DNA from 3 places in the Lysinibacillus sp. CNPSo 3705 genome. Region 3 is predicted to be linked to each of the others. Evidence: predicted binding sites of a transcription regulator. Region 3 holds the regulator's gene; each other region holds the start of a gene.
What was found. The regulator LexA, encoded in region 3, represses DNA repair genes until DNA is damaged. The targets are predictions, from matches to a motif close to CGAACATATGTTCG.
Positions count from the first base shown of each region.

Region 1: the regulator LexA is predicted to act here: its motif matches at 6,223-6,236, upstream of parE (DNA topoisomerase IV subunit B).
Region 2: the regulator LexA is predicted to act here: its motif matches at 5,690-5,703, upstream of recA (recombinase RecA).

Region 1 covers NZ_JAQZSD010000004.1:75,951-86,709, reverse strand. The annotation lists gene PVA17_RS02725 (thiamine-binding protein) at 1-218, opposite strand, end outside; gene PVA17_RS02720 (ABC transporter substrate-binding protein) at 220-1,215, opposite strand; TPP riboswitch at 1,367-1,476, opposite strand; gene parC (DNA topoisomerase IV subunit A) at 1,797-4,229, opposite strand; gene parE (DNA topoisomerase IV subunit B) at 4,226-6,202, opposite strand; gene plsY (glycerol-3-phosphate 1-O-acyltransferase PlsY) at 6,868-7,470, shown strand; gene PVA17_RS02700 (HesB/YadR/YfhF family protein) at 7,490-7,780, shown strand; gene PVA17_RS02695 (spore germination protein) at 7,910-9,457, shown strand; gene PVA17_RS02690 (Ger(x)C family spore germination protein) at 9,472-10,671, shown strand; gene PVA17_RS02685 (hypothetical protein) at 10,675-10,759, shown strand, end outside.
Region 2 covers NZ_JAQZSD010000001.1:153,927-164,685, reverse strand. The annotation lists gene PVA17_RS00760 (phospho-sugar mutase) at 1-1,212, opposite strand, end outside; gene PVA17_RS00755 (tyrosine-protein phosphatase) at 1,429-2,193, opposite strand; gene rny (ribonuclease Y) at 2,494-4,053, opposite strand; gene recA (recombinase RecA) at 4,543-5,607, opposite strand; gene PVA17_RS00740 (competence/damage-inducible protein A) at 5,996-7,252, opposite strand; gene pgsA (CDP-diacylglycerol--glycerol-3-phosphate 3-phosphatidyltransferase) at 7,270-7,848, opposite strand; gene PVA17_RS00730 (helix-turn-helix domain-containing protein) at 7,899-8,819, opposite strand; gene PVA17_RS00725 (DUF3388 domain-containing protein) at 8,836-9,624, opposite strand; gene PVA17_RS00720 (DUF3243 domain-containing protein) at 9,851-10,108, opposite strand; gene ymfI (elongation factor P 5-aminopentanone reductase) at 10,153-10,759, opposite strand, start outside.
Region 3 covers NZ_JAQZSD010000007.1:75,878-86,636, forward strand. The annotation lists gene PVA17_RS04455 (CPBP family intramembrane glutamic endopeptidase) at 1-476, opposite strand, end outside; gene PVA17_RS04460 (LytTR family DNA-binding domain-containing protein) at 753-1,184, shown strand; gene PVA17_RS04465 (DUF3021 domain-containing protein) at 1,190-1,615, shown strand; gene PVA17_RS04470 (GNAT family N-acetyltransferase) at 1,650-2,162, shown strand; gene PVA17_RS04475 (DJ-1/PfpI family protein) at 2,204-2,569, shown strand; gene PVA17_RS04480 (type 1 glutamine amidotransferase family protein) at 2,562-2,723, shown strand; gene PVA17_RS04485 (YneB family resolvase-like protein) at 2,869-3,546, opposite strand; gene yneA (cell division suppressor protein YneA) at 3,543-3,854, opposite strand; gene lexA (transcriptional repressor LexA) at 4,017-4,634, shown strand; gene PVA17_RS04500 (gamma-glutamyl-gamma-aminobutyrate hydrolase family protein) at 4,811-5,533, opposite strand; gene PVA17_RS04505 (prepilin peptidase) at 5,597-6,349, opposite strand; gene PVA17_RS04510 (potassium transporter) at 6,408-7,133, opposite strand; gene PVA17_RS04515 (PilN domain-containing protein) at 7,130-7,723, opposite strand; gene pilM (type IV pilus biogenesis protein PilM) at 7,724-8,695, opposite strand; gene PVA17_RS04525 (prepilin-type N-terminal cleavage/methylation domain-containing protein) at 8,796-9,239, opposite strand; gene PVA17_RS04530 (type II secretion system F family protein) at 9,345-10,550, opposite strand; gene PVA17_RS04535 (type IV pilus twitching motility protein PilT) at 10,547-10,759, opposite strand, start outside.

The DNA of each region.
Region 1 (10,759 bases), on a different contig from region 3:
ACATTAATAGCGCCAAGCTCAATCATCTTGTCATTCATTTTTTCAATAATTTGTAGTAAAGTCGTTAGCTCACCTTCCATGGTCGTTTCTAATGGATGAACTTCATATTTCACCCCTGATGCGTCGATAACCGCAATCGCTGCATCGACAAACGGGATCACATCTTCATATTTTTTAGTTTTCGGGATAATTTGTACACTTATTAATGAGTTTGCCATATTACTTTGTCTCCTTTTTCGGTAAAAAGTCGTTTGTAAATGCTTGTTTTGCGTTAAATTCGCCCTCTAAAACTTTATTGTCCGCCATCCATTTCGCGTAATTTTCCCAGACAGCTAGCTTTTGCTCGCCCCATTGTGCTGCGTCGCCTTGATACTTATCTGCTAGCCATTCCTGACTTTTATGCACAAGGTTTTTATCTAAATCAGGTACCGCTTCTAGTAAAATAACAGCTGCTTCAGTTGGATGATTGATTGCATATTCATAGCCTTTTGCTGCAGCAGCGACAAATGCTTTTACCGTCTCAGGATCATCCTTAATCATTTTTTCATTTGTAGCAAGTACAGGTGTGTAGTAATCTAACTGATCACTATAATCAGTTAAATATAGCATGTTTAGTTTTTCGCCACGCAGCTCTGCTTCAATACCTGTCCATGCATAATAAATCCACGCAAAATCAATATCTTTTTTCATCATTGTGAAGAAATCTATATCGCCTGCATTGACAATATCTAATTTATTAATATCTGCATTTTTTGTTTGCATTAGTGATTGCAGTACAGCCTTTTCAAGTGGTGCCCCCCAGCCACCGTATGTTTTACCTTCAAAATCCTTTGGTGACGTAATGCCTTTTGATGCAATGGATGCGAAGCCAGAAGTATTATGTTGAATAATCGCCGCGATCGATACTAAAGGTACATCTTGTACACGTGCCTGTGTAATCCCTTCCTGATAACTTACGCCAAACTGAGCCTTGCCAGACGCCACAAGCTGATCTGCTCCCGCTTCGCCGGGTAATATTATATCTACATCTAAACCCTGTTCCTTAAAGAAGCCAAGTTTTTCCGCTACATATAAACCGGTATGATTTGTGTTCGGTGTCCAATCTAGAACAACCGATACTTTTGTTAATCCTTTAGCATCCTTTTTAACCTCTTTTTCGCTACAGCCCACTAATGTGAAAAGTGCAGCCATTAGGACCAATAACCATTTTTTCATGCTTAATCCTCCAAGTAAGTAGTGTGAAATGTTCATGAATGAATGTTTTTACCAGAAGAAAGCGTTCACGGTCTGTGTATACAACAAAAATCTGAAAACAAAAAACGCCTAGGATTCCTCCCAGACGTTTTACTATCAATATCAAAAATTTTCTTTTTGAATAGATGTTCCCTACGCTGGTACGAGCCAAATCAGGTTCAAAGGGTCAGTGTCTATCGGACACAATCTCAGCTGGCAACACCAGCCCCCCTACATTCTTTCCATATGAACTTTTCGTGATTATTATACCCATATCTATCCGGAAATGACAAGGATCTATTTGCGTAAAAGCACTGCTCATATAATTTTAAAGCTCTATCTCTTCAATTCCGTCCTTTTCTTTGTAAAAATCACCTAAATGATGAAAAATAGCAAAAAAAAGATCTAGCATTCTAAACGACGCAATTAATTGAGCATCGACCAACCCTAATTTCAACCGACTTTATCATTATATAAAGCGCATCATACAATCCGAGCTCAATAGTTTCAATTAGGTAAAAAAAGCCCAGCTCTCACAAGGAACTGGGCTAGAAAACTAAAACTTATTTCTCTTCTTTTTTGATCGTGAAGACATGTGAAATGGCACCGTCAGTAGCAATGTCTACTTTAAAGGAACCGTTGGAGTGGCGATCTGCACGAGTTAATGCTTGTACATCAAGAATCTCTTGCACACCCTTTTCCGTCTCGATTGTTAGTTGTTCCTCATCTGTAACCTTTACTACAGCCACGATACGATGTGGGTTCGCTTTTAATTCTGTTAACACTTTTAAGCCGCGTTTTGCACGACTCGTCATCTCTACCTCAGCAACATTCATTTTTTTCACCGCACCGCGATGTGTCACAATTGCAACATATGCCGTGGCATTTGGCGGTAAAACATTGATGCCAACTAATGCTTCGCCGTCTTTCAGCGTAATCCCTTTCACACCGCCTGTTTTAACACCCGTTACTGGCAATTCCTCTATTGGGAAACGAATAGCATAGGCAGTATCTGTCGTTAACATTAATTCTGCTTCGTCTGTCACGATGTCTGCAAAAATCATTTCATCGCCAGACTTAACATTCATCGTTTTGATCGGCTTTGAATAACGTGTAACAGCATAATCAGCTAAAGGTGAGCGTTTAATTTGTCCATCTTTCGTAGCTGTTAAAATATACGTATTTGCTTGTTCGAATGTTTCAAAACCGTATACAGCAATAATAGATTCATCTTCCCCTGTCGGTACAATACTTGAAATATGCTGACCAAGATCTTTCCAGCGAATATCAGGTAGTTCATGGACAGGTTGATAAATATAATTGCCTCGATTTGTGAATAACAGTAGATGATGCTGTGTATTTAAATTTGCTTCATATAATAAATAATCGGAATCCTTCATCGCAAAATCCTGACCATTCGAAGCTGCATGTGAACGTGTAGATGTACGCTTAATATAGCCATCCTTTGTGACCGTCACTACAACCTCTTCACTTGGGACAAGGACATCTAACGTAATTTTGATTTCTTCAATTTCTTGTTCGATTTTTGAACGACGAGGCTCTGCAAAGCGTTTTTTAATGTCAAGTAGTTCCTGTTTAATAACACGTACAAGCTTTGCTTCACTATTAAGAATACCTTCAAGCTTAGCAATCAATTTATTTAATTCTTCCTGTTCAGCTCGTAATTCGGTAATATCTGTATTTGTTAAACGGTATAATTGCAGGCTAACGATTGCCTCTGATTGCACTTCGGTAAAGTCAAACTTCTCCTGTAAATTCGTTTTCGCATCTCGTTTATCATTAGAAGAACGAATGGTTGCAATGACTTCATCTAAAATGGACAGTGCCTTGATCAAGCCATCAACAATATGCGAACGATCTTTTGCCTTTTGCAAATCATAAATGGAGCGGTTCGTCACGACTTCCTTTTGATGGGCAATATAAGAATCCAGTAACAATGGTAATGTCATCATTGTCGGACGACGATTATGAATAGCAATCATATTAAAATTATAAGCTACTTGTAAATCGGTTGTTTTGAACAAATAGTTTAAAATTCCTTGTCCAGGAACATCTTTTTTCAGTTCAATGACAACACGTAGGCCTGTACGATCCGATTCATCACGAATTTCCGCAATTCCTTCAAGTCGTTTATCGACACGTTGCTCATCGATTTTCTTCACAAGATTTGCTTTATTTACATCGTACGGTAATTCCGTAATAACAATTTGCTCTTTGCCGCCTTTAATTGGCTCAACGACTGCTTGCGCACGCACAATGATTTTACCGCGTCCTGTTTCGTATGCTTTTTTAATGCCATCGACACCTTGAATGATCCCACCTGTTGGGAAATCAGGCCCTTTAATAACGGTCATTAAATCATCGACAGTCGTATTTGGGTTATCTAAACGCATAAGAACACCGTCTAGCACCTCATCAAGTGCATGAGGAGGGATATCTGTTGCATAACCGGCCGAAATACCAGTTGAGCCGTTGACTAGTAAGTTCGGGAAACGAGCTGGTAAAACAGTTGGCTCCATATCTTGATCATCGAAGTTCGGTATAAATTCAACTGTTTTCTTGCCTATATCGCGTAGCATCTCCGCTGCAATAGCAGAAAGTCTTGCCTCGGTATAACGCATCGCTGCCGGTGGGTCACCATCAACAGAACCGTTATTCCCATGCATTTCAATGAGCATATGACGCGCTTTCCAATCCTGACTCATACGCACCATTGCTTCATATACTGAACTATCACCATGTGGATGATAGTTACCGATAACATTACCGACAGTTTTTGCTGATTTACGGAATGGTTTATCGTTCGTATTGCCCTCTGTAAACATCGCATATAAAATACGTCGCTGTACAGGCTTAAGACCGTCACGTGCATCAGGCAACGCGCGGTCTTGAATAATATATTTACTATAGCGACCAAAACGGTCACCCATAACTTCTTCTAAAGGTAAATCTTGAAATTTTTCCGTACTACTCATGCTTGGTCCTCCTCTTGTTGGATGAATTCATTGTCTAAAATATTTGAATCATCCTCCATACCGAAGTCTACATTAGCTTCGATCCATTTACGGCGCGGCTCTACTTTATCGCCCATTAAAGTGGTCACACGTCTTTCAGCACGTGCACCATCCTCGATCGTCACACGTATTAACGTACGTGTTTCAGGGTTCATTGTCGTATCCCACAGCTGGTCAGCATTCATCTCACCAAGCCCTTTATAACGTTGTAATATGTAACCCTTTCCAACTTTTTTAATGGCCGCTTGTAAGTCATTTTCAGTCCAAGCATATTCAGTCACTTCTTTTTTACCAGTGCCTCTTGATATTTTATAAAGTGGTGGTAAGGCGATAAATACCTTTCCAGCTTCAATCAATGGTCGCATATAACGATAGAAGAACGTTAACAGCAGTACTTGAATATGCGCTCCGTCCGTATCAGCATCGGTCATAATAACGACTTTGTCATACGCTGAATCCTCGACAGAGAAATCTGTTCCAACACCAGCACCTATTGCATGGATAATCGTTGAAATCTCTTCATTTTTCATAATATCCTGCAGCTTGGCTTTTTCTGTATTAATAACTTTACCACGCAAAGGTAAAATCGCTTGGAACGTACGATCTCGCCCTTGTTTTGCAGAGCCACCTGCAGAGTCACCTTCGACTAAATACAGCTCGTTTTTCGCTGCATTTCGAGATTGTGCAGGCGTTAATTTTCCAGAAAGAATAGTACTGGCTTTTTTGCTCTTCTTGCCGTTTCGTGCATCTTCACGTGCTTTACGAGCCGCTTCACGTACTTGCTGCGCACGAATAGCTTTACGAACAAGAGATGCAGACAATTCTGCGTTTTCCTCAAGCACATATAAAATTTGCTCCGAAACAACACTATCTACTGCCGAGCGTGCCTCACTCGTACCAAGCTTGCCCTTCGTCTGACCCTCAAATTGTAGTAAATGCTCTGGTATACGAACAGAAACAATCGCCGCTAAGCCTTCTCGGATGTCTGTCCCTTCAAGATTTTTATCTTTATCTTTTAACAGGCCAATTTTTCGTGCATATTCATTAAAAACACGTGTTAATGCTGCCTTGGCACCTGTTTCATGTGTTCCACCATCTCGTGTACGCACATTGTTAACAAATGAAAGGATTGTTTCGGAGTACCCATCGTTGTATTGAAAGGCGAATTCAACTTCAATTTCGTCTTGGATCCCTTCCACGTACTTAACAGGATGAAGGACGTCTTTCTCCTCATTCAAATACGCAACGAAAGCTTCAATGCCGTTCTCATAAAAGAAAACATCACCTTTGCCTTCCTCGCGTTCATCGATTAACTCAATTTTTAAGCCTTTTAATAAAAACGCTGACTCACGTAAACGTTCTGCAAGCGTATCATAATTGTATTTTGTTACAGAAAAAATCGTGTCATCTGGTAAAAAATGAACAAGCGTTCCAGTCTGCTTTGTTTGTCCAATTTCTTCTAATGTCGTCACAGGATGGCCACCGTTTTCAAAACGTTGACGATATTTTTTACCATCGCGGTGAATCGTAACTTCTAAAAAAGTGGATAAAGCATTAACAACAGACGAACCTACGCCATGTAAGCCACCACTTGTTTTATAGCCGCCTTGTCCGAATTTACCACCGGCATGTAAGACAGTGAAGATAATCTCAGGAGTCGGTTTCCCCATCTTATGCATACCTGTTGGCATTCCCCGGCCGAAGTCTCGAACGCTGATACTTTGATCTTTATGAATAGTGACAATGATATGAGAACCAAAGCCAGCCAGAGCTTCATCCACCGCATTATCAACGATTTCATATACTAGGTGATGAAGTCCACGGCCATCCGTAGAACCGATATACATGCCGGGTCGTTTTCGTACCGCTTCTAATCCTTCTAATACTTGAATGGCGTCATCATTATAGACGCTTGGTGACTGTTTATTCGCCAAAAAATTTCCCCTCCAAAAAACAAACGCATGTTCTATTTATATTCTCTTCCTAATAATAATAGCATTTCCTAACAATATCTAGTGACAGGCCCAAAAAATTTTTAAAAATCCTCACAGCTTCATCGTTTTGATCTGTTTTACCGGAAGAAAAATTTGCAATAATTGCTCCAATATGTATTAAGAACTCTTCTCTTCCTTTGACGCAGGGCAGTAAGTTTTAGTTGCACTGATCATTACTTTTTTTCAAAACGCTACGAATCGCTGAGGGCTTTGACTTTCATTCAAAAGCATTTGACTTTTCTCTGAAAAATATACAGGTACAGTAATAAATGGGTTTCTTCTGTCTAAAGAAATTCGTACTAGTTTACTCTAGAAATTAAAGATAGACTTCTATTCTACCAAAGGAATGGGTGATTGACAAAATTGCCTTTTTACCTATATTTTTAGAAAGGGCTTTCATGCTGCCTATATGAATCATGTCTAAAAGACTAACCTAAAGTCATATACATATAAAAATCCTTGTAAAATAGTTATCTTTTGTAATGAATTCAAGATACACGAAGAAATCTCCTTCATGTCATTGTAGATTATAGAGAAAAAGTGTAGAATATTTATTACATATTATTAGTACCAAGTGTTAATCAATGAATGAAAGGAGTCCAAATATGCTAAATGGACTTATTATTTTATGTGCTTATTTAATCGGCTCGATCCCCTCTGGGTTATGGATAGGCAAAATTTTTTATAAAACTGATATTCGTCAACATGGAAGTGGTAATTTAGGTGCGACAAATACTTTTCGTATTTTAGGAAAAAAAGCAGGAATCATCGTAACGATTATGGATGTCTTAAAAGGTACAACAGCCGTATTACTTGTAGCTCTTCCGCTATTCTCTGATGTCACTATCCATTCGCTAATACTTGGACTAGTAGCCGTTATTGGTCATATGTTCCCAATCTTTGCAGGTTTCCGCGGAGGGAAAGCGGTAGCAACATCAGCTGGCGTTCTCTTAGGATATTCATGGCCTCTTTTTGTCTTATTATTTATTGTTTTTATTGTAACATTAAAAATTACAAAGATTGTAAGTTTAACTTCCATGATTGCCGCTTTAGTAGCACTTATTTATTCAATCGGTTATTATTTTGTTACAGGCGACTTTGCGTTAGGTATTTTAATAGCTTGTTTATTTACCTTTATCATTTACCGTCACCGAGCAAATATTGCACGCATTAAAAATGGTACTGAACCAAAAGTGAAATGGTTGTAATATAGAGAGGAGCATTCTAATGAATATTGTACTAACAGATGAGGCCCTACAATGGTTCAAACAAGAGATGGAAGTAGATTCCGGAGATACGATTCGTTTTTATGCTAGATATGGTGGTTCCAGTCCTTTTCACGAAGGCTTTTCCCTAGGTATGACACGCGAAGAACCATTCAACATTGGTGTTAAGAAAGTTATTGACGATGTTACTTACTATATAGATGAAAAAGATTTATGGTTTTTCAATAATCACAGTTTATATGTAGATGTGGATATTACAAATGACGAATTAAAATATGAGTATAAAAAATAAAGCAGTGTTCCCTTTCGTTTGAAAACGAAGGGAACACTGTTTTTTTTTTGAATCTATTCCAACCTTAGTTTATCTTCTTTCAAAGTTGTACATTCTATAGTTATGTAAAATCTTGAGGAGGAAATGAAAATGTCTATTTCTAAAATTACGGATACCTCCCAAAACAATGACCAATTGTATAGTTCTCTTTCACAAAATTTGAAAATAATTAAAAATACACTTGGAAATAGTAATGACCTTGTCATACGAGAAGTTACCATTGGAAAAGCTGAACAATATACGTTAGCAATCATTTATGTAGATGGCTTATCCGATAAAATAACCATTTCTAATGCTGTAATTGATAAACTAAAGCTTGATATTGAGGCAAGTGATGAGACAGAAATAGACAAGATTATTCGCTATTTAAGAGATTCTTGTTTAACAGTCGGCGATGTTAATGATATTTTCAATTTTTCAACACTGTACAATTCGATATTGAATGGTGATACGGTCATTTTATTAGATGAATCTTCAACTGGAATTGTAACAAGTACAAAAGGTGCAAAAGATAGGGCTGTTATGGAGCCTTCAACAGAGTCGGTCATTAGAGGTCCAAGGGAAGCCTTTACGGAAACATTGCGTACGAATACGGCTCTGATCCGTCGGAAAATTAAAAGTCCGAATCTCTGGATCAAGTCCCGTATTGTCGGTGAAGTAACAAAAACGGATGTTGCTGTTATGTATTTAAATGACATTGCGAATGACAAAATAGTAGCGGAGGTTCTTTCCCGATTAGATCGAATTAACATTGATGGTATTTTAGAAAGCGGCTACATTGAAGATTTTATTCAAGATTCTAAAACGACCATATTCCCTACAGTTTATAATTCTGAACGACCTGATGTTATTGCTGGTGAAATATTAGACGGAAAAATTGCAATTTTAGTGGACGGTTCACCGTTTGTCCTAGTTGTCCCAGCTCTATTTACATCCTTTTTACAATCTGCTGAAGATTATTATCAGCATTGGATGATTAGTACTCTTGTACGTTTATTGAGATTTTTTGGAATTAGCCTAGCCTTGGTAGCGCCATCACTTTACGTAGCGATCACCACCTTCCATCAAGAAATGCTACCAACTCCTATGCTAATAAGTATTGCATCTCAACGAGAAGGCGTCCCCTTCCCTGCCGTTGTAGAGGCACTCATCATGGAGGTTGCCTTTGAGGTGTTAAGAGAAGCAGGTCTTCGAATGCCAAGAACGATTGGACCAGCCGTATCCATTGTTGGAACATTAGTAATCGGGCAAGCTGCTGTAGAAGCAGGAATTGTCTCAGCTGTAATGGTCATTATTGTGGCATTAACAGCCATTTGTAGCTTTTTATTCCCTGCTTATGGCTTATCCAATACAGTCCGTGCGCTTCGTTTCCCATTAATGATTTTAGCAGCAATTGTTGGATTGTTTGGTGTGATGTTTGGCCTGATGATCATTCTTCTACACTTATGCAGTTTACGAACTTTCGGTGTTCCATATTTAAGTCCATTCGGGCCATTAATTGTAGACGATCAAAAAGATGCCCTTGTGTTGTTCCCACGAAGAGCATTATTGACTCGACCACGCTTAATTAGTCAAAAAAATACTGTCAGAGGTCATAAATATTTTAATACAAAAAAAAGGAATCAAAAGAATGTGTAAACGAGGAATAAACCATGTCAAAATATAAGGCAATATGTTTACTAATGATTCTTACTTTACTTTTAAGTGGTTGCTGGAGTAAGCGAGAACTCAATGAATTAGCCATTGTCGCCGCATTAGGAATAGATAAGGTAGATAATGAGTATGAAATAACTGTTCAAGTTGTAGATCCTGGTGAAATCTCCTCCAAACAGCCTACTTCAGGACGGTCCCCCGTTATTACCTATCATTCAAAAGGAAAAACGGTCTTTGAGGCCATTAGAAAAATGACAACAGTAACAGCTAGAAAACTTTATTTCGCTCACCTTCAAATCGTTGTACTCGGTGATGAATTGGCAAAAGAGGGAATGGCCGAACCTTTAGATTTAGTATCAAGAGATCATGAATTCAGAAATGACTTCGACGTCATTGTTGCTCATGACGCGACTGCCGACGAAGTTTTAAACGTATTAACACCTATCGAAAAAGTTCCAGCTAACAAATTACTAAATTCTCTTAAAACGTCAGAGAAAACTTGGGGTACAACACAATCCATTAAAATTGATGAATTAATCAATATTTTAAATAACAAAGAAACAAGTGTAGTCATGTCTGCCATTGAAATACATGGAGATAAAAGTGCGGGAAAGGATCCATCGAATGTTAGAAAATCGAAGTCTTCTGTAGTATTGAAGTATGCGGGCTTAGGGGTTTTTAAAGAAGATAAATTCATTGGGGTTTTATCAGAAGAAGATAGTAGAAGTCTAGGTTTTTTAAAGGACAAAATAGACAGTACAATTGAAATTCTTGCTTGCCCTAAGGAAGGTACTGTATCAACAGAGATTACGCACTCAAAGACGAAAATAAAAGGTAAATTTGAAAATGGAGCACCAAAAATCAATGTTTTTATAGATGTTAGCCAAAATGTCGGAGAAGTTGAATGTACTATAGACCTTACTAAACAAAAATCGATTCACTACATCAATAAAAAAACAGAAGAGCTTATTAAAAAACGAATCGAAGAAACAATTAAAACAGTTCAGCAAAATTATCGGGTCGATATTTTTGGATTTGGTTCAGAACTTCATCGCACAAATCCGAAAGAGTGGAAAAAAATAAAAAAAGACTGGCTAACTATATTTCAAGAGGTTCCAGTTAAAGTTGAAGTACATGTGAACACACAAGGATTAGGGACGATGGAAAACTCATTAGTGAAGAAGCCGAAGGGAGAATAATCTATGATTATGACGTTTTTTATACTATTAATTACAGCTGTTATAGCCTTTGTCTTCATTCCAAAATTAAACAAAAATAAAGAAACGA
Region 2 (10,759 bases), on a different contig from region 3:
GCCATAACTTTCTTCATAACCAAATAGATATGTTTTTTCCTTTGATTGGTCATACTCAGCAATCTTTTCTGCAATATATTTAAAACCTGTCAGTGTGTTCACAGTTTCAACTCCGTATTGTTGAGCAATTACTGCACCAAGTTCAGAGGTAACAATCGTTTTGAGTAATACGCCGTTTTCAGGTAGCTCATTTTTTTCTTTTTTCGCTTCAAGCAAATACTGTAAGATAAGTGCACCTAGCTGATTACCTGTTAATAATTGATAACCACCCTCTGTTATTACTGCCACACCTAATCGATCGGCATCCGGGTCGGTTGCTAATAGTATTTGTGCACCTGTTTCATACCCTTTTTGTATTGCATACGTAAAGGCTGCTGCTTCCTCTGGATTTGGATAAGGAACCGTTGGAAAATCTCCATCTTGTACAGATTGCTGTTCTACAATATGGACATTCGTAAAACCAAATGCTTGTAAACCTTGTTGTACCGATATTAGCCCTGCACCATGAAGAGGTGAGTATACAATTGGTATCGTGAAGTCGATATTGGTACGTTGTTTTAAACCGAGTAATTTTTCTTGATATGCTTGGTCAATATTAAGTAACAGCCATTCTACAGTTCGATGCTGCTCTAATGTGTGCCATGATGTTGTTGGAATGTCAAAAATATTTTGGATATCATCGAATTTTTCAACGATAGTTTGAATGGCAGATGGCGTCAGTTGCGCCCCGTCCTCCCCATAAACTTTAAAACCATTATATTGTTTTGGATTGTGGCTAGCGGTAATGACCACACCTGCAAAAGCATTTAAATACCTTACCGCAAAAGATAATTCAGGTGTTGGGCGTGCATCGCGAAATACGAATACTTTCACCCCAAATGCCCCCAGAACTTGAGCTGTTTCAATAGCAAAATCCTTTGAGAAATGCCTTGTATCATAGGCAATGACAACACCACGCTGTTTGGCTATTTCCCCGTTTTCTGTGATATACTTCGCTAGGCCGTATGAAGCTCTGCGAATTGTATAGATATTCATTCGATTTGTACCTGCCCCTAACACACCACGCATACCTGCTGTACCAAATTGTAGGTATTGGTAAAATCGATCTTCAATTTGTGTTGCATCATTTACAATGGCTAATAGTTCTTCTTTTAAATAAAAAGGAACAGCTTCCTCAATCCATTGCCTGTAACGATCTTCTACTATACTCAATATGACACCTTCTGTTCATTCAATAATTCCAATGGCATGTAAATCTACAGAGAAGTTTACAGTTGTCGCATGGATTCCTAGCTCCAAATGGTGTCGACAGCACCAATCTGAACATAGTAATCTTTATTTACCGTCAATCATTTCAATACTGACATTAAAGCTTTCCGTATTTTTCCCTTATATTTCTCAAGATAAGTACCAGTCCTTTGCTTAATCCTAAAAAATCTTCCACCATTTCTTCACTTCGATTTTACAAGGTTCTTGTATAACAAAAGGCTGGTTTTTAATTATCCTAACATTATTTTCTAGCAATACATCAATGGCATCTAACTCTTTTTTCTTTTCTAAATAACAAAGCCCTGCATCAAAAAAAAATGGTCGAGATGATAGATTGTGAACATCCGATCCATACGTATGAACTAAATTAGCCCTTACTAGCTCAAGTGAGCGCTTTTGTATTGTGCGACCAAAATAACCAGCTAAGCTACCAGCAGTTATTTGTGCTTTTGCTCCTTCGCAAATTAATCGTTCTAAGTAAACAGGTCTTTCAACAATGGCTTTATTTCGTTCTGGATGCGCAATAATCGGGGTAATTCCTTCAGACAGTAATGCACGAATAATTTTTATTGTATAAGCAGGTACAGTATAGGATGGTAATTCTAACAACATATAACTAGAGCATGCTAATGTGTGGATTTGATTTGTTTTATAAAGTGGAATGATTTTTTCTGATAATCGTACTTCATGCCCGGTAAAAAGTGTTAGAGGAATATTTTTTTTTATGAGTTCAGATTGTAATAAGTGGATTTGATTTCTCACTGTGCTATAATTTGCATGATATTGTGGGTGATAGCAATGGGGAGTGGCTATTATTTTTTTAACTCCTTCTTTTACCGCTTGTTCAAACAATCGCATAGTATCCGCCATCGTTTTTGGCCCATCATCCACGTTCCATAAAATATGACTATGCATATCAACCATCAATATCCTCCTTCCTAATTAGAAAAAGGTCCAATACTTTATTATGCTAAATCTATAAATATTATGAAGACTATTAAAGAACTGGTTATTGGATAATTTAAAGAGCCAATAAAAATAGGCAACTCTTTGTTCGAAACCGAACAAGTAGTTGCCTATCTTTTCACGAAAATAACTTATTATTGCTAAAGTTTTAAAATATTTCGAGCCCGCAATTCGCGACAGTTTTCCTGTAATTATGTGGTGCAAATACCTACCTAGCATATCGACTCGAAAATTCTATTCTAAAATCTATTAATGATTTTATTTCGCATATTCCACGGCACGTGTTTCACGAATAACCGTTACTTTAATATGACCTGGATAATCAAGTTCTTCTTCAATTCGCTTACGGATATCTCTCGCTAAGCGATGTGAAGCTAAGTCATCAATTTTTTCAGGTTGTACAATTATACGGATTTCACGACCAGCCTGAATCGCAAAGGATTTTTCTACGCCATCATAGCTTTCAGAAATTTCCTCTAACTTTTCAAGTCTGCGGATATAGTTTTCAAGCGTCTCACTTCGAGCACCTGGACGAGCTGCTGATAGTGCATCAGCTGCAGCCACTAATACCGCGATGACAGATGTTGCTTCTGTATCACCATGGTGGGAAGCAATACTGTTTATAACGACCGGATGTTCCTTGTATTTTGTGGCCAATTCCACACCGATTTCGACATGGCTACCTTCAACTTCATGGTCAATTGCCTTACCAATATCATGTAATAAGCCTGCGCGGCGAGCTAATGCTACATCCTCACCAAGTTCAGCAGCGAGTAAGCCTGCTAAATATGCGACCTCAATGGAATGTTTTAGGACGTTTTGTCCATAACTTGTACGATATTTCATGCGGCCTAAAATCTTCATTAAATCTGGATGTAAATTATGAATGCCAATTTCAAATGTTGTCTGCTCACCTGTTTCGCGGATTTGTTCATCCACTTCACGACGAGATTTTTCCACCATTTCCTCAATTCGAGCAGGGTGAATGCGGCCATCCTGTACAAGTTTTTCAAGTGCAAGTCGAGCCGTTTCACGACGAATCGGATCAAAGCCTGATAAAATAACCGCCTCTGGAGTATCATCAATTATTAAATCTATACCTGTTAACGTTTCCAAAGTTCGGATGTTACGACCTTCACGACCAATAATACGACCTTTCATTTCATCATTTGGCAAGTTCACGACAGATACTGTTGTTTCAGCAACATGATCGGCTGCAAAACGTTGCAATGCCAGTGATAAAATTTCACGTGCTTTTTTATCTGATTCTTCCTTCGCACGTGTCTCAGCTTCCTTCGTCATCACAGCAATATCAGTTGTTAGCTCTTTTTCTACTTCTCCTAAGATAATAGCTTTTGCTTCATCTCTAGTTAAAGCAGAAATTCGCTCTAGCTCTGATTTTTGCGAGGCAACGAGCTCGTCCACTTTGCTTTCCATCTGTTCAATATGCTGTTGTCTTTCGCTTAGAGCTTGTTCTTTACGCTCTAAACCTGCTTCTCTCTTATTTAGAGCATCATCTTTGCGATCAAGATTCTCTTCTCTTTGCAATAAACGGTTCTCTTGTTTCTGAAGTTCTGAACGACGTTCACGAATGTCATTTTCTGCTTCAGTACGAAATTTGTGAGTTTCATCTTTGGCTTCAAGTAGTGCTTCTTTCTTCAATGCCTCCGCTTCTCGTTTTCCTTCTTCAACGATTGTTTCAGCGACATGTTTAGCACCAGTGATTTTTGAGTCATTCACTTTTTTCATGTAGATATAGCTAACAGCGGCACCAACGATGAGTCCAAGCAAAGCGGAGATGATAGTAATTCCATCCATATGAACACCTCCTCTTGCTATTTGGGTATTACAGTTTCAGTCGGCGCATACATCAATTTTGCCTTGGCATAATCATAGACATCTGCCAAAGTTTTCATCTTCATTTAATAGATCTTCAAAAGCCATTATTAATGAAGTCAGAATGTACTGCCTATTTAAAGTCATAATTCAGAAATTATACATTTTTAATTGTATAGCTAGCCTTAAGCTCTGTCAAGGATAGTAGGGCATCTGTTCGCCCTCGTAAGAAAAAAAGTAAGTCATATCCATTAGGAGAATTAATTACCTAATACTTTTTACACTAACGCTTATTTTATCTTTTATCATGAATGCCGTAGAAGTAGTACATAGGAATTATTTTTCAAAAATGTCATTCACAACTTTCGAAGAATATATGGATTACCTAACAACAAAACCGTTATTCTCCAGTATGTGTAAATAAAAAAATGCATTGCTCTCACTATAAAGAGTGGGAACAATGCATGTATATTATTCATCTTCAAGAAGAAGCTTTAATTCCTCATCCATATCTTCCTCTTCATCATGCGCAGCAATTGTGTATGATGAAGATGCAATTCCGTAAGAAGCACGGATTTTATTTGCGATGTCGTCTAGTACTGCTGGATTTTCTTTTAAATATTGTTTAGCATTTTCACGACCTTGACCTAGGCGCTCATCACCGTAAGCATACCAAGAACCGCTTTTTTGAACGATGTCTAGTTCAACACCTAAATCAACTGTTTCGCCCTCTTTTGAAATCCCTTCACCGTACATAATATCAACTTCAGCTGTACGGAATGGTGGTGCTACTTTGTTTTTCACAATTTTAATTTTTGTACGGTTACCCATAATGTCATTGCCTTGTTTAATAGCTTCCGCACGACGAACCTCTAAACGTACTGAGCTGTAGAATTTAAGCGCACGTCCACCAGGTGTTGTTTCTGGGTTTCCGAACATAACACCAATTTTTTCACGCACTTGGTTAATGAAAATAGCAATCGTTTTTGATTTATTGATAGCACCTGAAAGCTTACGTAAGGCCTGAGACATTAAACGGGCTTGTAAACCAACATGCGAATCACCCATATCTCCTTCGATTTCTGCTTTCGGAACTAATGCTGCTACGGAGTCAATAACGATGATATCGATAGCACCACTACGCACTAATGCTTCTGCGATTTCAAGCGCCTGTTCTCCTGTATCTGGTTGAGATAATAGAAGTTCATCAATATTGACGCCCAATTTTTGTGCGTAAATTGGATCTAGTGCATGCTCAGCATCAATAAATGCTGCTTGTCCACCATTTGCCTGCACTTCTGCAATGGCATGAAGAGCAACTGTTGTTTTACCTGATGATTCCGGGCCATATACTTCAATAATACGTCCACGTGGATATCCACCAACACCTAATGCAGCATCAAGTGCTAGCGAACCACTTGAAGATGTAGCGATTTCTAAATCGGTCTTTTCGCCAAGTTTCATGATAGAACCTTTACCAAAATTCTTTTCAATTTGTTTTAACGCCTGTTCTAAGGCAGCTTTACGATCACTCATTCATTTTCCTCCTTTGAAAACTGTTCACTGTTTTTCTCTATCTCTACTATACTTGTTTTTAAGAGAAGACGCAAGAAAAAAGCGAACATTTATTCGTTTTTTCTTCAAAATAAAAATTTGGGTAACTTTCCATTACCCAAATTTCTATTTTCAACTATATTATGGACCATCACCAAAACGTGTGGTTGATTTCCGTTCCGGCTGGGCGCTTTGTAGCTGCCGCTTCGCTTTTGCTACAGAAAACATTTGTTGCTGCCGCTTCGCTTTCGCACAGCTTCCTGGGGGCGCCCAGCCTCCACTCCAATCAACTTATTTTCATAATAGACGTTTTAACAAAAATTATCCGCAACTTTTGGTGATGAACCTATATTATGCCAAGGCAAATTGATTAACGTTTTTTAAAGCCTCTTTCTTCCAAAAGTTGCATTAAATAATGACAAGTAAATTTCGCCGCGCGCAGTCGATTTGTATTCCGCATACCTGATAAATGAAGTAAATACGTTATTGGTTTTTCATCACCAATGGCAATACCAATCCAAACCGTCCCCGCTGGTTGATGATCATGGGCTGTAGGACCCGCCGCACCTGTTAATCCAATACCAATATCCGTATCAAACTTTTTACGTACAGCACTAGCCATAGCCGCCGCACATTCACTGCTTACAATCCCATGTGTAGTTAAAAATTCCTTTGAAATACCGAGTTGCTTAATTTTAGCCTCTTCCGTATACGTAACAACGCCACCAACAAGGGCATCCCCTACACCTGGTATTTCAGCAAGTTCTGACTGAAATAATCCTGCTGTTAAACTTTCTGCTGCAGAAATTGTTAACTGATTGTCTAGTAACATTTCTACTGTTTTAGAGGCAAGAGAATCGTCATCTATACCGTATTGATAGTTCCCAACAAGCGCTTGAATCTCTGTTACCTTTGCGGCAATAAGATGCTGCGCTTCTTGCTCCGTTTCTGCTTTAGCAGTTACACGCAATGTAACCTCGCCGTCAGAAGCAAGTGGAGCAACAGTTGGATTTGTTTGCGCATCTAAAATATGTTGGACACGAACCTCAAGCTCCGCCTCTCCAATTCCATAAAAACGCATAACATGCGATGTAATTACCCCTCCAGCGTTTAACATCGCACCAAGCTTTGGCTTTGCTTCAAACTGGAACATTGGCTCAAGCTCTTTAGGTGGCCCCGGCAGTAAAATATACGTACGTTCATCCTTAGTTAATATCATGCCAGGTGCCATACCGTGATGGTTTGCAAGTACCTCACTACCCGCTAGTATTAAAGCCTGCTTACGATTATTATCCGTCATTGGACGTCCTCGTTGTGCAAAAAACTGCTCAATACTAGCCAGTGCGATATCATCAAATTCTAGAGAAACGTCAAGATGACGCGCAATCGTTTCCTTTGTTAAATCATCCTTTGTAGGCCCAAGCCCACCCGAGAAAATGATTAAATCAGCACGAGTCTCTGCAATGGAAATAGCTTCTTCCAAACGTTGTGCATTATCTCCAACAACAGTGTGATAATACACATTTATTCCCAACTCGGACAACTGACTAGAAATAAATCTTGCATTTGTGTTCGAAATTTGACCAAGCAATAACTCTGAGCCAACTGCAAGAATTTCAGCATTCATGACCCTCAAGACCTCTCTTATTTAGACTCAAGTAAGGCACGTCGATTTAGATAGAAATAATCCCATCCAGACCATAGCGTAAAGAACAATGCAATATATAGCATAATTTTATCGAATGGAAGACCGATAAGTGTAAAAATTGTATTGTGTAAAAGTGCTGCACCGATGGCCACAATTTGAGCCCATGTTTTAATTTTGCCAAGCTGGTTGGCCGCAACAACTTCTCCTTCACCAGCCAATATTAAACGCAGGCCAGTAACTGCAAACTCACGACTAATAATAATGATTATTATCCATGCAGACGCCATACCAAGCTCTACCATTAAAATAAAAGCCGCTGAAACTAGCAACTTGTCAGCAAGTGGGTCTAAAAATTTCCCAAATGTTGTCACAAGATTGTATTTACGTGCATAATAACCATCCACCCAATCAGTCGTTGAAGCAATAATAAAAATAAGTGCACCTACAAAATGATGAACAGGCATCGTCGCACCGAATAGTGACATTGTTCCCCAGCCAAAATCAAACATCATAACAATGACAAAGAACGGAATAAGTAAAATTCGAGAGATGGTAATTTTATTTGGAATGTTCATTTTTCTAACACCTTTCATGATGAAAGAAAGTAGTCATCACTAGATGACTACTATTCTTTATTGAAATTGATGACGATGTTTTGCGTTACAATTTGCTGTGCATACGTTAAAGGCTCGTCATTAATGTATACTTTAGCTTGCGCTGAATTACCTAAGCGAATACGGGCGTAATTTTGAGATGTTGCGTCGAATTCTACTACTTCTCCTGCATTATATACACGAGTATCTGATAGTAATTCTTGTTGCTGTTGGTTACGAATACCGATAAATGTAGGACCTGATACTTCAATACGTATTTTAAATGCATCCGTACCTGTTAACGTATAAGAAGTTGTTGCACCATCCGCTTCAATAGTCCCAGCTGAAATCGATTGCTTAACCTCTTCAGTTTGCTTTTCATCAGGTGTTTCCTGTGTTGAATCTTTTGAATCTGCTGAGTCTTCTTTGTTATTTGTTTGAGCTTTTTTATGCTCTTTATCTTTTTCTGTATCTATTGGTTTTACTTTTGTATCATATTCTATTTCTGATGGCGTATCGTCTACAGCACCATCTGGCACTGCTTTATTTTTAGACTGCATTAGCACCCAAATTACCACAATAATGACAATGATAAATAAACCAACGGTTATTTTCGGCATTGCTTCCATCATTTTAGTAGAAGGACCTTTCGAAACTTTTCTTCTACTTGGACTACTCGTCATCGATTGACTTACTTGATTGTTTGGAGTACCTGGTAGCTCGCTTTTATAAGTTTCTAAAAGCTCCTCTGCATCCAAACCAACAGCGTCAGCATATTGTTTAATAAAAGCTCGTACATAAAACGAACCAGGCATAATCGAATAATTTCCTTCTTCAATACCTATTAAGTAACGCTTTTGAATTTTCGTTATTTCTTGTAAATCGTCTAAGCTGTAGCCTTTAGACAGTCTCGCCTCTTTCAGTCGAGTCCCTAATTCTGCCACTAATAACACCTACTTTAATTTCAAATTAAAAATTAAATCCACCAAATGAATTAGATTCGGACATCATTTGGCTTTTTTCCATTATTTCATACGTAATTTCTTCATCTGGGTGATGACGCAATTCAATGATATAATCAAAATCCTCTATCTTATATTCTGAATGCTGAACAAACATGTCTGGATGCTCTATGACCTTAATGGAAGGCATACTCATCATTTCACGCACTAGTTGCAAATGTCGCTCATCAGATGATTGACGTGTCACAATGCCATCTAATATAAAAATATTATTGTTACTGAATTCATCACCAGCAAGTTTATTGCGAACAGTCTGCTTAATCATTGTAGACGATAAAAAAATCCATTTTTTATTGGCACATACACTTGCTGCTACAATTGATTCAGTCTTTCCAACACGAGGCATTCCACGTATCCCAATAAGCTTATGCCCGTCTTTTTTAAAAAGTTCAGCCATAAAGTCAACTAAAATACCAAGTTCATCTCGTACGAAGCGGAAGGTATTTTTTTCATCTGCATCTCGAGGAATATAATGACCGTGCCTAATGGCTAAACGATCACGGAGCTTAGGTTGTCGAAATTTGGTAACGTTAATATGTTCCATTGTCGAAACAATTGTACGAAAACGCTCAATTGTCTCATCGTTGTCTGTATGCACTAACATACCACGTCGATCCTCATCGACACCATTTATTGAAATAATATTGACACGAAGCATCCCTAAAAGTGAAGCAATATCTCCTAATAATCCAGGGCGATTCACCTGAATTTCATATTCAAAGTACCAATCGCTCAAACACACTCGTTCCCTTCCTATTAGTTAACGTAAAAAATCCTTTATAAGTTCCATCATAGCTGATTTTTTATGTAATGGAAAGTTAGAATACATGGAATTATGGGGTTATTTTTAAAAACTTACTATTTTTTTTTTGAACGTACGAAATAGGCTTACATACGTTCCCTTTTCTATGTAAAAATTGCTTTTATATATAGAAAAAAGAGGAGATCGCTCTCCTCTTTTTTTACTGTACATGTTTATTTTGTACAAGTTTAACGACACAATTCGCCAGTGCGTGTTTTTCCTCTTCAGAGGCAACGCCCCATAAATCCGACAGCACTCGCTCTTGTTCGTTTTTAGGATCGACATTTGTCGCCAAATATTCTCCAATTTGTACAGCAGCTTGTTGAATCATTTGCGATGGCATACCGCTTGATTCTGCTCGCATAACATTTTGACCTAAAAACGATGTCCATTTTTGCCAGTTTTCTAAAATAGTCATATGTTCCTCCTCCTTTACACATGTAGTATGTGCAAAAAAGAGCATTATATGTACCAGCCACCGTTTAATCTAATAACTTGCCCCGTTACATAATCTGCTTTTCCAGAAAGATAAAAACGTACCATTTCAGCAACATCCGTTGTTTGCCCAGTTATACCTAGTGGAATATCCTCTAAAATATAGTCAAGCTCCTCTTCGCTTAAATGACTGTTCATCGAGGTATTAATAAAACCAGGTGCAATGGCATTAACACGAATATGCGACAGTGCGGCTTCTTTCGCATATGACTTCACAAAAGCATGTTGGGCGCCTTTCACAGTGGCATAAAGTGCTTCACCAGCTGATCCAGCCTCTCCCCAAATTGAACCAATAAAAAGCACATAGCTGACATCATGAGCGCGTAGCTTTGATGACAGCAATGCCGTAAGACGCATTGGATTTTGTACATGGACACGCCATAATGCCTCCATATCCTCCACCGTAGTATCTTCCAGTAGCGAATAATGTGCTTGACCATTTGCAAAGACAATCGCTTGCACATTAAAAATTTGAGATGCTAGCAATTGTGCCCCGGACGCTTTCAAAAAATCTCCCTGTACAAGCATAAACTCCTGTGCAGGGAAACTTTCTGAAAGGGAGCAGTATAGAGCC
Region 3 (10,759 bases):
ATTGTGGTACTTATAATAGCAGGTAATGCAAATTTCCAATCCCCTTTTAAAAGTACCCACAAACCGTGAGCAATTCCAAAGAGTATCCCTGAAATTAATATTTGTGCTACGTCTGAAAATGCAATTGTTAATAGGTATTCCATAAGTATATGTCTGAAAACAACTTCTTCTACTATTCCTGTCACAACGGCAGCCCATATTCCAATTACTTTAAGCCAAGAAATAGTAAATAAATGAGCTCTTACAAAAGGTATTGCACTGAGTGTGTATGTAACGTATCCCGTTATGATAAATAGTGTAAAAGTCCAAATAAATATATTCGAAAATACATCCGTCCTAAATCCAATTCCATTTTCAATAAAACCTTCAGGATTATTATAAAACCAAAAAATTATACTAGCTGTTAGCATAGTTGCAATACTTACTAATATCCAACCAGTTTTAGTTCTTTCACTTGAAGTAGTTATTTCATTCATATTAGCCCTAACCTCCTAATAATGAATTCTCAAATAGTCAATTACTCGAAAAATTCATATCCCTATATTGTTTAGATCTCTATTTCATTTGCAGTATATTAAAAGCTTTTAATTTGCCTGAACTCAATATAACGAACGAAATGTACCCCAACAATACGTTCGGAGTAACATGTTGTTATGATTGTGTAAGATGCCTTTTTCGAATAATAACCTGCATTTTCCAAAACGCTGAATATGCTATAATTTTCTTGAGAGGTGATAAAGCTGAAAATAGAGGTGAAAATAGATTCAGAGTATAAAGAGCCACATGTAACAATTTGTACAGCAAAACTTACTCCTACGATACAAGCTGCTATTTCTTTATTACAAAAAGAGAAAGAAGAACAAATTTTAACAGGGCTAGCAAATAATAAAACATATATCATTGATCCAAATTCAATTATTGTTATTCGAACTGAAGGAAGAGAATTAGCTTTATATAATGAAGATAATAATCGTCTCATATTGAATAAACCTTTATATGAATTAGAGAAGCGACTAGGGAATAATTTTATACGGATTTCTAAATCTGCAATTATAAATCTAACAAAAGTTAAAAATATCGAAGCTTCATTTAACGGAACAATGGAAATTGAGCTAGTTTTAGGAATTAAAGAAGTAATTACTCGTAATTATCGAAAGCAATTTAAAAAGCGTTTGGGGGTTTAAGTTAGGTGCATTTTTTTAAAAATGTAGCGTTTGGTGTAAGTATGGGCTGTACAGTTTTTGTTTTTATTAATCTTTTCGGTTCATGGATTTTTGGAGATATTTTTTTCGAAGCTATTACGGCTGGCTTTATACAACAATCCCTTGGTTCAATTATTGTAGGACTCGCTTGTGTATTACCATCGTACATTTATCAAGTAGAACGTTTAACATTTTTACTACAAACAGCTATCCATTTTGCAATTTCTTTAGGTACTTTTATTGTTGTTGCGCTATTTTTAAATTGGCTTCCCACATCATCTATAGGAATAACTTTGTTAATGCTATTCTTTAGTGTTTTGCTATTTACTCTAATTTGGGTGTTATTTTATTTATATAACAAATCAGAAGTAAAAAAAATGAATAAAAAGATTGATGAGCTGATAAATAAATAGAAAATAAAACTAATGTGAAATGAGGAAAAATGAAATGTTTATCAAAACAAACAGACTTTTAATAAGAGAATTTGAGATTCAAGATTGGCAAGCTGTCTATGAATATACTTCGAATCCAAATGTAATGAAGTATATTCCTGAGGGAGTTTTTAATGAGGAAGAAGCTAAAAAGTTCGTATTAGAAAATAGCGGTGAACAGGCAAAATACTTCCCTGTTATTTTAAAAAGCGACAATATTGTCATTGGTCATATTGTTTTTCATCAATATTTTGGTGACCATACATATGAAATTGGCTGGGTATTGAATCCGAACTATTACAATAATGGCTACGCCTCTGAAGCAGCAAAAGCTGTGCTGAATTACGGATTTAAAGAAATGCAACTTCATAGAATTATTGCTACATGCCAACCAGAAAATATCCCATCCTATCGAGTGATGGAGAAAATCGGCATGAGACGCGAAGGTTATTTTAAAAAATGCATACCAAATGGAGATGAGTGGTGGGATGAATATTACTATGCGGTCTTAAAAGAAGAGTGGGCATAAGATGCTTTTAGGGATTATCGATTTCTAGAGGAGAAATTTAGATGAAAAAGACCGCAGTATTATTGTATCCCCAATTTAGTGAATATGAATTGAGTGTAGCATTATCTATATTAATGCAAGGAAATAAACCCGTCATAACTGTTGGATTAAACAGCGAAAAAATTAAAGGGGAATCTGGGTTATCCTGTATGGCAGATACACAAATAAGTGATATTAATCTTGACGAAATCGATAGCTTGATATTACCAGGGTGTATGGATATAGCTTTATTAATACACGAGCAAAAATTAATAGATTTTATTAGTCATGTAAATGCCAAAGGAGCTATCATTGCAAGTATTTCTAGCACGCCATCTCTTTTAGAACAAAAAATATACTGTAGGATTATCTCCAGAAGGTATGGATAAGCTGGGCTTCTTTGATCTTAGTCATCTCTCTGAAGACTTAGTTGTACAAGACGGCAACATCATAACTGCAAGAGGCAAAGGTTTTATACAATTTGGCATTACTGTGGGTAAAGCCCTGCAGCTCTCTTTTGATGAAAATTGGTACAGGGCATAACAAAAAAATCGCTAAAGAGAGGTAGAAATCACTACTTCTCTTATTTTTTTACTATTCATTCTATTTATTGATCGGGTCTAGCCGTCACTTTGGAACTTAACCTTTAAAAATTAAAAAATCAGCGGGACGATAAAAACCCCACTGATTAATACGTTACTTTATTTTGCCCGCTTCCCTCTTGATGTTCCCGATATCTCCTATGGACTGTAGCTTTGCTTACTTCAAAGCCTAAACCTCTAAGCGTCATGGCGATTTCCTCAAAGGTGAAGCCTCGATTACGTAGGTTGACAATTTCGTCTATAGGAACATCCTTACGTTCTTGACCATTTGGATTTCCACGGTTAGATAAATTGTTTTCAGGGCGATAGCCATTTTCAACGGCACGACGCATGCCACGCCGTATTTTAGCATTATGGATTCTACGCTGGTACTCCTCTACGATTGCTAAAATTTCTAAGAGCATCGTATCCATTTCATTTAATTGTATAGGTCCCTCGTCTCGCATAGAAAAAACATTAGTTTCAGTTTTCTGCAATAAATGTAATACTGCCATTCGAGCATTTCCACGTCCTAAGCGTGTTTCATCCTGTACAAATAATGCTTCTATTTCTTTTTCTTTAATGAAATCAAGCATTTCTAGTAAACCTTCACGTTCCACATCATAACCACTATGCTTGTCCTTAAAAACATGCTTAACTTCGTAGCCCTGTTCTTTAGCATAGCGCATCAACTCCTCCTGCTGACGCTCTAACGAGGAACTTTGTGTCTCTTTTTCTGTACTCACACGGCAATAGACAATGGCCGATTGTTGATTCATTTTCATTTGTCGTTTCTCGCAATTTCAATTGAATTTATAGGGGATGGGTCACCCACTACTGGAATCACTAGGGATTTACCTGCAATAATTTGTGCGTTCGATAATTCATTTTCTGTTTTCACAAGCTTAATCCATTCATCCGTTTTCATTTTACCACGGTATTGATCGGCTAACGACCATAAGCTATCACCATGTGCGATTTCAATTTCTGTGTACGTTACATCGCCTGGGTCTGTTATAAAAAGGTATGCCGCAAAAAGCAAACAAGCTCCTAATAAAGTTGTAATATGTGGATTTTTCTTTAACCAGTTCATGTTTAAAACCCCTTTTCCAGAATGTTTGTTCGGAATATATGTTCTCATATTAATACGAACAAACGTTTTTGTCAAACACTTTTCGAACCTATGTTTGCTTAAGTGTTCGCATTCTGTTATACTACTAATTAGTAAAATGATTAAAAAAAGAGGTGAGCAATTATGAAAAAAGTTTCGAAAAGACAAGAGGCCATATTAGAGTTCATTAAAGAAGAAGTACGAGCAAAGGGGTATCCACCATCTGTACGTGAGATTGGGGAGGCAGTTGGACTTGCTTCAAGCTCAACAGTTCATGGGCATTTAGCTCGTTTAGAACAAAAAGGCTTGATTCGACGCGATCCAACTAAACCACGTGCTATTGAAATTTTAGAGCCAGAGGATTCTATCCAAAAGCAACATGTTATTCATGTCCCATTAGTTGGGAAGGTTACTGCAGGTTCTCCAATAACTGCTGTTGAAAATATCGATGAATATTTCCCACTCCCAGATATTTATGGTACAAGTGAAGATCAATTATTTATGCTTGAAATTATGGGTGAATCAATGATTGAAGCTGGCATTTTAGACGGAGATTTAGTTATTGTTAAACAAAAAGCAACAGCTGATAATGGTGATATTGTCGTAGCAATGACTGAAGAGAATGAAGCAACTGTAAAGCGTTTCTTTAAGGAAAAAAGTCATTTTCGTTTACAGCCTGAAAACTCAACAATGGAGCCAATTATCGTAGATCAAGTTTCTATTTTAGGGCATGTTGTAGGTCTATATCGTCGTGTACATTAAAAGTATCTCAATATTAAAGTATAAAAGGAGGTTATTATGTTCACAAATGGGCATATACCTCTTTTTCTTATCTTTTAAGTGTTATTTTAATCACCTAAAAAAGAACCCACTTGAAAATGGATTCCTTATACCTAGCAATGTATTCATGTTCATCACCAAGGATATCTTAGTAAAGTTTATGCCTCTACCTTAAATTTCAAACTTGCCTTTACAAATGCAGCAAATAGTTTCTTTGATACTTCATCTCCTGCAATAGCTAACTCTTCAGGATGCCATTGAACTGCTAAACAAAATGGTAAATCATCATGCACTACCGCTTCAACGATACCATCACTTGATTTTGCTACCACTTTCAACTTTTCTGCTACTACATTTATTGCCTGATGATGAAATGAATTCACAGCAATTTTTTCTTCCTCAATAATCGCTTCTAATAATGTATCAGGTGATAGGTTAACATAATGTGTTGTAACACCCCTTGCTGCTTGTTGCACATGCTTTATTAATTTTTTACTATGATACTCACTTTCAATATCCTGATAGACTGTGCCTCCAAATGCAACATTTAGTATTTGAAGCCCTCGACAAATTCCGAGAATCGGCATTTTCCGAATAGAGGCTGCATGAATTAAAGCAAGCTCCACTGCATCTCGTTCAGGATGAACCTTCCCTAATTTTGGTGTAGGTTCTGCGTCAAAGAGGAATGGATGTACATCATAGCCACCCGATAGTAATAATCCGTCCGTTAACGATAAAATTTGTGCTACATCCTCTTCAACGCCAATTGGAATTATTAGTGGAACTCCCCCTGCTTCCATTATACTTTTGCTATAAGCAGCATTTAATCTTGAGGACAAATCATCCTCCGCAAAAGCCGTTATTCCGATAATTGGTTTCATCCTATCCCCTCCATGATCTTTAGCTTGCATTCACTGCCTGTGAAAGAATCCGTCAATGATTACTTACCAAAACCCAAGATACCAATTCATCAACGCATCCCCATAGAAATAGATGATAATAGCTGCGAGAGCAATAGAAGGTCCGAATGGTATAGGCGTTTTCCTTCCCTGTCCACGTATCTTCAATACAATGATGCCAACAATCATGCCAATTACTGCCGCTACAAAAAGCGTCAAAATAGTATGTATTGTCCCGAGTACGAGACCAAGTAAAAAGAATAATTTAATATCGCCACCACCCATTCCACCTCTTGATAGAACAGCTATACAATATAATATGCCAAAACCTACGACAGCACCAACTATACTATCCCACCAAGGAGACAATGGAGAGATCACGCGTCCAAAAACTAGCAATGGTAAAAAGAATAATAGCACCTTATCGGGAATAAGCATATACGCAAAATCCGATACAACAATAATGACTACTAATGAAATTAATAATAGCGCCACAAAAAATTCTGCACTAAAGCCTAATTGCCAATAAGCAAAAGCAAATAATAGGCCTGTAATAAGTTCCATCAGTGGATAAATCCAAGAAATTTTTTGCCCACAGCTACGGCATTTTCCACCTAAAAATAAATAAGACAAAACAGGCACCAAATCAAGCGCCGTCAACTGTCTCTTACAAGAAGTGCAATGCGAGGGTGGGCGCACAATGGACTCCTTCATAGGCACACGTAAGCCAACTACATTAAAAAATGAGCCAAGAACGAGCCCAAATAGTAAAACTGTAATGGTATAAGCGATTTCCATTTTTATGTCCTCCTATACTAATAGACGCCCATACACTTAAGTATGCGCGCCATCTAGATTATTGTTGTCCTTCATAATAGAACGTCGTTACTTGTATAGTTGCTTTTAAGGTTGTATCAGCGTCTTCCTTGAATTTCGCTTCTTCACCAGTTAATGTGAAATCGATCGCATCAATTTTCATCACACGATCAATTTTTTCAATTTCTTTTATAAACTCAACCATTGCTTTATTATCCAATGCGACAACTTCAATATCAAATGTTACGAGTTTTAATTCCTTCGGTAAGGAGTCTTTATTGAGAGTAGCAGTTGGTATTTTATCTTTCACTTCAGGTGTTTCATCATTCTTAGCAACAGCTTGTTCATCCGCTTCAGTTGCAGATTGCTGTGTATCAGCCTGTTCCTCAGAATTTGTCGAGTTAGGATCTGTAATAGCTGACTCCATTACGAGCGAATCATAATTATTAAAGTCCATAGCTTCTACCCGCGTGCCCGTCACCACTTCAATCTCTTCAATATTTCGAATTACTTCGTCAATCGCTCGAGTTTGAGGTACTTTTTTACGTAATGTTAAGTTACTTGTACGATTAGATTTACCGTTCTTTTCAATTAAAGCAATCTGCTCCTGAATTGTAGAAATTTCTTGTTGAACGGTGTTAATGGAGCTTTCTTTCGCATCCACTTCTTCTAATTTAGGTGTTACTATATAGTAATAAAGCGCAAATAAAATGGCTGCAATTAAAGCTGTTAAGATAAGAATCGTTGAATTTTTACTACTTGTCATGATTCTCTACCTCCAGCGAGAAATTTAAAATCAATTCCTAATGTAATAGTTGCCGAATAACGTGGTACTTCCTTAAACTTGCTCTTAGCACTTTTTTCCTCTTGGTTCCCAATAGCAACATCAAAATTAGAAATAGTATCAACCTGTATATCATTGAAATAGGGGCTTGCAGTTAGCTTTTCTAAATAAGATGATATAGCTGACATCGTTTCAAAATCAGCCGTAACTTCTACATTTTTTTCACCAAATACATAGTTCCTTAAATACGTTTGCTCTGGTAATAATACTTGCGTTTCATCCATTAAAGGTGTCACAGGATAGGATACTTTTTCCACAAATTGTACGGATTGCTCCAATGAGCCTTTATTCGCATTTTGCTTACTATCTAACTCTATTTGAAGTTGTTCGCGTTGCGATGAAAGCTCCACTTCCTGCGCATTTAATGTTGTAAGATCACTTTTTGCTTGGAAAAACAGGAAAATCATATATCCTACTATCATACCAATAAGAATAATAAATACTACATATATTAAAGTAGGCGTTGAATGCTTCTTTTCCAAATTCGGCAAGAGGTTAATGTCTGGTACCATTTAGTTAACCTCCTTTAATGCAAGTCCTAATAAGCTTGCAAATTGCTCTGAAAATTGAGGGAAGGATTTTTGAATGATTGAATCATTTAACATAATAATTGGTATTGAAAAATTATTTTCTAAAAACTCTTTAACGGTTGAAAGTAGTGGATTATCTCCTAAAATGATCATCTCATCTACACTTTTCTCACCTTTATGTAAGGAAAACTTAAAAAAATTCATAATACGATCGATTTCAAGCATTTGATCGGTAAGAATCATACGATATTCATCTTCAACTTCTGAATGATACGAAAAACGATACTCTTCAATTTCTTCAGGCTTCCATTTCGATAAATCTGTATCAAATGATTGGTATCGTAAAAACTCCAGTTGACCGAATGAAAAAATACTTATCGATAATTCATTGATTGACCAATCCGCTATTAAATAAGTTCGATCGTCCTTTATTAACTGCAAATACTCTAACAGACGAATATTACACAATGCTCGAATATCTGCTGCTTGTGGATCTAATGTAGCATCGAGTAAAAGTCCAATCATTTTCGTCACTTCTTCTGAAGGTGCTGCAAATAGCATGGCCTGTCCATCATTAGGATTTGGGTCATACACATCGATAAGAGGATCTTGAAACGGAAGATGAATGGACTGACCAAGCTCCATTTCCACATAACCTTTTAATTCATTCCACTCTATATCATCAGGATGCTCAAAGCTCTTTAACAAAACGGAAGTATCCGGTACAAAAATACGTGCATTTTGCTTTTTGCCAGCCCATTTTGCCACATCATTTTTCATGACATCAAACAATTCCATTTCATCCTGAATAACAGATCCTTCAATAATTCCTTGTGCTAATGGCATTTCATAGCCTTTCCATTGCGACGGATCAGCACCTTTTGCCACAATCGCACGCAATATATAATCCTTTATTTCAATCGACACATGCGATTTTTTCTTCTTTGTAAACATGTGAAAAGATGCCTCCTTTAATTAAATTAATCGTTCTTTTCTGAGTCTGATACCATTTTGACAGCATCAGACTCAGTTAGAGGATTAATTATTTTATTTATTATTTATCAATTTTCACTTTGTCGTTCCCTTCTTTAGAATCCGGTTCTATATCTTTTATATTTGCACCACTAAATTCTATAGTGACATTTCCTCTCTTTACTTTACCACTGAATTCTAGAGCGGACGATGCGTTATCCCCTTTTCCTCCTGGTTTAGCAACAGACCATCCTTTTTCTGCACCACCCGCAGTATCATAATAATCTTTCATCTTTTCACCAAAAACCTCAGTTCCACCATCTGTATAATACAAATGCGCCGAATTAATTAAGTTGACTGCATCAGCTTTTGCGCCTTTAATTCTACTATTATCAATAATGTTGCCAATTGCAGGAATAGCGATTACCGCTATAATGGCTAGGATAACAACTACAGCTAGTACCTCGATTAGCGTTAAACCTTTTTGATTTTTTAATAGTTTTTTGTTTAAGAGTTTTTTGAACATCGGTGTTCCTCCTTATAAATTGTTATGATTAGTCCGAAAATATGTACACCTACTACAACAACTGCTGCTGTCTTTTCTATACCACCCCCTTTAAAGTTCGTCCGCTTACATATTTTCGTATAATGCGAACATTGGTAGGAAAATTGCCGCGACAATCACACCTACAACCGCTGCTAAAATTAATATCATCAATGGTTCTACGAGCGATTTTAATGTATCGACGGAGCGATCTACCTCATCCTCATAGAAATCGGCTATCTTCTCGAGCATATAATCAAGAGAACCTGTTTTTTCTCCGATAGATGTCATTTGAGTTACTAAAGGAGGGAACAGCCAACTTTTTTCTAATGGCTCTGATAAGGTACCGCCTTTTTCTAGATTATCTCTTGCCTCCAGTACAACCTGTCCTACTACTGGATTCCCTACAACCTTTTCGACAATTGTCAGTGCCTGTAGAATTGGCACCGAACTACTGAACAATGAAGATAAAGTTCTAGTCATACGGGCAATTACATTTTTTTGCATTAAAATACCAAATACAGGAATTCTCAATAATGCATAATTCACATGATAATGAAATTGCTTATTATTTTTATAGAAAAATCTAAATAGCAGAATCGATAATAAGAAAATGCCAATCGCAAAATACCAGTATGCTATTAACCAATCCGAAATACTGACAACAACGACAGTTAAGATCGGCATTTCTATGTCCATTTCTTCAAAAGTAGCCATAAACGTTGGCACGATAAATACCATTAAAAATAAACCTACAGCGATTGTCAGTACCGATAAAATAGCCGGATATGCCAATGCCGATTGTACTTTCTTCTTAATTTTAAATTGTTTTTCCAGTGTCCCTGCTAAACGCTCTAAAGTCTCATCGATATTCCCTGTTGCCTCACCTGAGCGCATCATATTCACAAACATGACAGGAAAAACCTTTGGGTGTTTGGCCGCTGCGTCTGAAAACGCTGTCCCCCCGCGTATATCCTCTTCCACTTGTTCTAATGCTTTTTTCAAGGCTTTACTTTTCGTTTGACCACTTAAAATATGTGTTGCCTCCACAATTGAAACGCCAGCACGGATTAGTGTTGCATATTGACGACAGTAAATGACGAAATCCTGGTGCTTCACTTTACCGCCAATGTTTAAGTCTTTGTGCAAAATGCTTTTAGACTCTTCCAGCTCACGAGCATTAATACCTTGTGCTCGTAATTTTTCTAGTGCTACTTTTTTGTTAGTCGCGTCAATAATTCCTTTTTTGTGTGCACCTGTTTTTGTGCGTCCACTATATCGAAAAACGGTCAATTATAATCCCCCGCATTCATATATGGCCTTGCTTCTTCCAAAGAAATTTTCCCCATTGCTATTAGCTGCTGCATAGAAGATTCCAAAGTATGCATGCCTAAAGCTTTACTCGTCTGCATAACAGTAGGAATTTGGTGAACTTTTTCATTTCGAATTAAATTTGAAATAGATGGTGCTTGTACTAATATTTCAGTTGCAGCAATACGTCC